DNA from 2 places in the Pseudoalteromonas sp. OFAV1 genome. Region 1 is predicted to be linked to the other one. Evidence: predicted binding sites of a transcription regulator. Region 1 holds the regulator's gene; the other holds the start of a gene.
What was found. Region 1 encodes sigma-54, which starts transcription at its own class of promoters, with help from an activator protein. Its sites were predicted from a motif close to GTTGGCACGNNNNTNGNNT; they were not measured.
Positions count from the first base shown of each region.

Region 1 (3,190 bases):
TGTCGAAATTATACATGGTAACCGCCGGATCACAGCCGAACGCCTTGAAGCCCATGGTGGTGATACAGAAGGTACTGTTGAGTTAATTATCGCCACAGGTAAGCCTGCTTATTTTGAAGAAAAGCAAGCAGATGGCACGGTAATGAGCGCCAGTGCAGAAGAAGTTCGCTACGACGTAGCCAAGCGCTTCTTAACTTTAAATGGCGAAGCCGAAGTGACTCAAGCAGGCCAAAAAGTAACAGCGAAAAGCATTACTTATGATATGGCACAACAACTAATTAGCGCAGAAAAAGACGAAAACTCAACAGACCGTGTACACACAATCTTAGTGCCTGTTGACAACAAACAAGACGATAAAGGCCAACCATGAGCACATTAAAAGCAGAGCTTTTAGCAAAAAGTTATAAAGGCCGCCAAGTTGTCAAAAATGTGGGTCTTGAGGTTGAAGCGGGCAGTATCGTTGGTTTGCTTGGCCCAAATGGCGCAGGCAAAACCACCACTTTCTATATGATTGTTGGCTTAGTACCTAGCGATAAAGGCAAGATCAGCATTGATGATAATGATATTACACTTTTGCCAATGCATAGCCGAGCACGTTTAGGGATTGGTTACCTACCACAAGAGTCATCTATTTTTAGAAAGTTAACGGTTTATCAAAACCTAATGGCTATTTTAGAAACGCGTAAAGATTTAAATAAACAAGGCCGAGAAGAAACACTCAACAACTTACTTGATGAATTTAGTATTCAGCATATTCGTGATAGTCAAGGTATGGCTTTATCTGGGGGCGAGCGTCGTCGCGTAGAAATTGCTAGGGCATTAGCCGCAAATCCTAAATTTATCTTGTTAGATGAGCCTTTTGCTGGTGTTGATCCTATTTCAGTGTTAGATATAAAGAAAATTATTGAACACTTAAAAAATCGTGGTATTGGTGTATTAATCACTGACCATAATGTTAGAGAAACCCTTGATGTTTGTGAAAAAGCCTACATTGTTTCTCATGGGGAGCTAATTGCATCAGGAACACCTGAGCATGTTTTAGCTGACCAAACCGTACGCGATGTGTATCTAGGTGAGCAATTCAGGCTATAACCAATAAGCCACCATCTAGCGCATCTGCTAAACTAAATAACAATGACAATAAATCGATATAAATTTACCTGTGACTGCACAGGTGTCGATAACACATAAAAGGATTGTTAGGGATACATGAGGCAATCATTACAGCTGCGCATGGGCCAGCAACTTACAATGACTCCACAACTGCAACAAGCAATTCGCTTGCTGCAGCTTAGTACATTGGATCTCCAGCAAGAAATTCAAGAAGCACTTGATAGTAACCCTCTGCTTGAAGTGGAAGAAGCAGATTACAACGATGAAAACATTGGTAAGAACGAGCAAAAAGCTGAATCTGATGATACTCAGCTAAGTGCATCGGCCGAAGAAGCGCCGAGTGAGTACGAACAAGAAAGCAGCGATGCCCTTAACAAAGACACCGTTAGTGACGATTTAGCCATGGATGTGACATGGGATGAGTACATGAGTGCTGCCCCATCAACATCATCAGGTCCAATGCCAGAAGATGAGTCAATTTATCAAGGTGCATCGACTGAAACCCTCCATGAATACCTTATGTGGCAATTACAACTCACACCATTTAGCCCAACCGATGAAGCGATCGCTGTCGCCATCGTAGAGGCAATTGATGACTCAGGTATTTTAACTGTTAGCTGCGAAGACATAGTCGAAAGTTTTAATCAAAATAATGATGAAGAAGAAATCGAACTAGATGAAGTCGAAGCGGTCTTAAAGAGAATACAGTTGTTTGATCCAGTAGGGATTGGTGCCCGTAGCTTACAAGAGTGCTTATGTATCCAGCTTCGCCAATTCGATGCGAGTACGCCGTATTTAGCTGAAACTAAAATGGTTTTATCTGAGCATATTGAATTATTAGCAAGTCGCGACTATCGCACTTTGATGAAAAAGACTAAGCTTAAAGAAAGCGAACTAAAAGAAGTAATGACGCTGATCCACAGCTTAAACCCTAAGCCAGCAGACAGCATAGTTCGCGAAGAGTCTGAGTACGTTATACCCGATGTATCGGTTAAAAAAGTTAAAGGTCGTTGGGTCGTTGAACTAAACCCAGATTGTATGCCAAAAATTAGAGTGAATAGCCAATATGCAGCTATGTCACGCTCAGTAAAATCGAGCAGCGATAGCCAGTTTATTCGCTCTCATTTACAAGAAGCTAAATGGTTTATTAAAAGCTTAGAGAGCCGTAACGATACACTTTTAAAAGTGACCAATTGTATCGTACAGCAACAACAAGCATTTTTTGAACATGGCCCAGAAGCCATGAAACCAATGGTGCTGAACGATGTCGCAGAAATGGTCGAAATGCATGAATCGACAATTTCACGTGTTACAACACAAAAATACATGCACACCCCTCGCGGGATTTTTGAGTTGAAATATTTCTTCTCAAGCCATGTCAGCACAGAAAACGGTGGTGAGTGTTCATCAACAGCAATTCGCGCTTTGATCAAAAAGCTTATCGCTGCAGAAAACTCAGCTAAACCATTGAGTGATAGTAAAATTGCAGATATATTGGCTGAGCAAGGAATTAAAGTAGCTAGACGCACAATTGCAAAATATCGAGAGTCTCTAGCGATACCTCCGTCTAATCAGCGTAAGAGTTTGATTTAGACGTTTTACATAGAAGGAAAATGCTTATGCAACTAAATTTAACTGGTCGTCATGTAGAAATCACTGATTCATTAAGAGACTATGTAAACAGCAAGTTTGCAAAACTAGAAAGGCATTTTGACCACATTAATAATGTACATGTCATTCTAGATGTAGAAAAATTAAGCCAAAAAGCAGAAGCAACTTTACATGTAAATGGAGGCGAGCTCTTTGCCTCAACTGCACACCAAGATATGTATGCAGCCATTGACTCGCTAATCGATAAACTAGATCGTCAAGTCATTAAACACAAAGAGAAATTAGCTCGACACTAAATTATGAAACTTAGTTCACTTACTAACCAGGACTGCAGCAAAGCTGCGGTCCTTTTTAATAGCAAAAAAAGAATCCTTGAATATATCAGCGAGCTGGCTCACCAGCAGCTTCCTCATTTATCTCAACAAGACGTCCTTGATGCCTTACTCAATAGAGAAAAATTAGGCAG
Region 1 covers NZ_JAKGBG010000008.1:43,851-47,040, reverse strand. The annotation lists gene lptA (lipopolysaccharide transport periplasmic protein LptA) at 1-370, shown strand, start outside; gene lptB (LPS export ABC transporter ATP-binding protein) at 367-1,092, shown strand; gene L1267_RS06605 (RNA polymerase factor sigma-54) at 1,210-2,706, shown strand; gene hpf (ribosome hibernation promoting factor) at 2,733-3,020, shown strand; gene ptsN (PTS IIA-like nitrogen regulatory protein PtsN) at 3,024-3,190, shown strand, end outside.

Region 2 (3,190 bases), on a different contig from region 1:
GAGCCAAGGTACTGATTGTTGATGATGATCCGTTAAATCGCTTGGTATTAGAGAAAACGTTGCAGCAAGACTACGATGTTTTTTGTGTTGAAAGTGGTGAAAAAGCACTGACGTTTTTGAAAACTCAAGCTGTCGACTTGTTGATTTTAGATATAGTGATGCCCGGCATTGATGGTTACGAGGTACTTGGCAAGTTAAAAGAAAATGCCACAACCAGCATGTTACCCGTTATCTTTATTTCCGCGAATAACAGCCATGATGATGAAGCAAAGGGCCTTGAATTAGGTGCAATGGACTACATCACTAAACCTTTTAGTGCTGCGATAGTTCGTGCAAGGGTACGCAATCAGTTATTAATTAAGCAAAAAAATGACCTTCTTGAAATGCTTGCTTCAATTGATGGGTTGACGGAAATACCTAACAGGCGTTATTTAGATGAGAATTTAGCTCGTGAATGGCGTCGAAGTCGTCGAGACTGTACACCGTTATCTGTGCTGTTAATGGACGTTGATCACTTTAAACGCTACAACGATTGTTATGGACATAGAGCCGGGGATGATTGTTTGAAAAAAATTGCTCACGCGCTTGTGGGTGCATGTGAGCGCGGCAGTGACTTTGTAGCACGTTATGGTGGTGAAGAGTTTGCTGCGGTACTGCCAAACACTTCTGCAAAAGAAGCTATTGCATTTGCTAACAAACTACGCGATGCAGTGAATAAACTAAATATCCCTCATAAAGCGTCTTTAAATGCTGATCACATTACGATTAGTATTGGTATTGCCACCACTGAAACCGGGCAAGTATACGCAGAGCAAACTTTATTAGAAGAGGCTGATTTAGGTTTGTATCAAGCTAAAGATACTGGACGCGATAAAGTTGTTTCAAGGATGGTTGCGGTAAATGAATCAGAGTAGGCAAAGCCTACTCTTAACTTTAGCTTGCTAATTAGCCGTTACTTAGCGATTGATAAATTGTATCGCCCACGCCGATTAACTTATCATTTTTAAATACTAAAGGTGTGCACTCATCTTTTGTCATCTTGCCATCTGAATGAATGCTATGCGTAACATAAAATAGCACTTGATATACATCATCACCTTGTTTTAGCAGCTCGGTAAAGTTAGGTGTATGAAGTTTGTTTAATACAGTTTGATAACTGGTATCGAGTGCAAGGTTAGAAATAATTTCACGATTATTTTTATGTTGCTTCTCCCAGCTTGATGAAGAACTACCTGCCCAATGCGTATCGGCTTCGCCATCTGAAACTGCAATAACGCAACCTGTTAAGAATGGAGCAGATAGTGCAGCGATTAGAAGAGCTTTTTTCATTTTTTTATCCCTAGAAATTCGAGTTTAAGTGATTGTTAGATAGCAATCAGCTTGCCAACTTTAAAAATCTTTTTAAATCAATGCTTTGTCTGTTAGCTTACATGCTTGGTAGGCTAAATAAACACGTAGATTAGTCTGTTTGACTAATTTGTTGTATTTTAGACTAATCTATTCCGTGGTTCGCCTTGGTTAAATGCTTGGATATTTAAAGCTATTTCGTTAACTAAGCGAGCGATTGATTCTTGGCTTGCCCATGCGATGTGTGGTGTGAGTAATAAGTTTGCGCCTTTGTATAGTGCCAGCGGGTTTGTTTGCTCTGCGGGTTCTTTACTAAGTACATCTACACCTGCGCCAGCAATGACATTATTAGCTAAAGCGTCAGCTAAATCGGCTTCATTGATAATCCCACCACGAGCGGTATTGATAATAATAGCTGACGATTTCATCATGCTTAATTCTGCCGCGGCTATTTGGTTGCGTGTTTCATCCGTTAGCGGGCAATGAACACTAATAATATCGGCTTTGCTTAGGGCATCATTAAAACTAACACGACCTTCACGAGGGGTATGACCTTTTCGCTCACTGATAATGACATTGGCACCAAAGGCACGCGCTACATCAGCCACAGCTTTACCTAATGACCCATAACCAACAATTGCCAATGTTTTGCCGGCAATTTCATTAAAGCTGTAATCTAAGCGACAAAACATTGGGCTTTGTTGCCATAAACCTTGCTGGCAATCATTAATGTATCTATGAGTATTACCCAATAAGTTAGTGATTAAGGTAAAGGTATGCTGCACCACGCTCGGTGTTGAATAGCCCGCCACATTTGTCACTGCAATGTTATGCTCTTTTGCTGCCTCTAAATCGATATTATTAGTGCCTGTTGCTGCAACGCATATTAATTTCAAATTAGTTAACTGGCTCATAGCGTGCTGATCAATCACCACTTTATTACTGATAATTACATCAGCATCTTGGCAGCGCTCAACAACTTGCTCTTGGGAAGTTAGATCGTAACAAGTTAATTTACCTAGCTGTGCTAAGGCATCTAACGAAGTGTTGGCTAATGTTGCTGCATCAAGGACAGTAATATTCATGTGCTTTCCTTTTTTAATTTATTGCTTGACCTTGGGGTGTACTCCAAGGTTTATAGTGAGCATAATAAATAAACGCTTCACAATGGAGACGGTGATGAAAATAGGTGAGTTTTCCCGCCAGTTGGGTGTCTCAACAGATACTCTAAGGTACTACGAAAAGCATGGTTTGTTAACGCCAAGTTCGCGTTCAGACGTGGGATATCGTTTTTATTCTGAGGATGACTATAAGCAAATGGCGTTTATTCTCAGAGCAAAGAATGTTGGCTTTAGTTTGGCTGAGATCAAAGAGTTGCTGCAAATTAAGTTTCATAAAGATCAGCACTCTTGCCATGAAGTTAAAGAGATGACGTTACAAAAACGCGATCTCGTTGCACAAAGAATTGCGGAGCTTACTCGCTTTTATGACTCACTTTCATTATTGGCTGATAAATGTTGTGGTGGTGAAGAACCCGCTGAAAACTGTTCAATACTAACGACGCTGGAGGATATCGATGGACTTACTCAGTAATTTTTGGCATCTGTTTTTACTCTCGGCGCCTTGGTTAATGCTGGGTTTATTCATAGCTGGTCTGTTAAATGTGTATTTGCCTGCCAACTTTCTTAACCGTCATTTAGGAAAAGAAGGGCTATGGACCACAGTTAAAGCGGCTTTTATTGGTGCTCCTATGCCATTGTGCTCATGTGGTGTGATCCCTGCGGCCATTGGTTTAAGAAGGGCGGGAGCGTCAAAAAGTGCCACCACCGCATTTTTAGTTTCA
Region 2 covers NZ_JAKGBG010000001.1:109,179-112,368, forward strand. The annotation lists gene L1267_RS00505 (response regulator) at 1-22, shown strand, start outside; gene L1267_RS00510 (GGDEF domain-containing response regulator) at 1-914, shown strand, start outside; gene L1267_RS00515 (DUF3192 domain-containing protein) at 946-1,329, opposite strand; gene L1267_RS00520 (D-2-hydroxyacid dehydrogenase) at 1,488-2,432, opposite strand; gene zntR (Zn(2+)-responsive transcriptional regulator) at 2,527-2,940, shown strand; gene L1267_RS00530 (SO_0444 family Cu/Zn efflux transporter) at 2,924-3,190, shown strand, end outside.
Region 2: a site for sigma-54 is predicted at 1,370-1,388, ahead of L1267_RS00515 (DUF3192 domain-containing protein). Genes of this name have one in related genera too.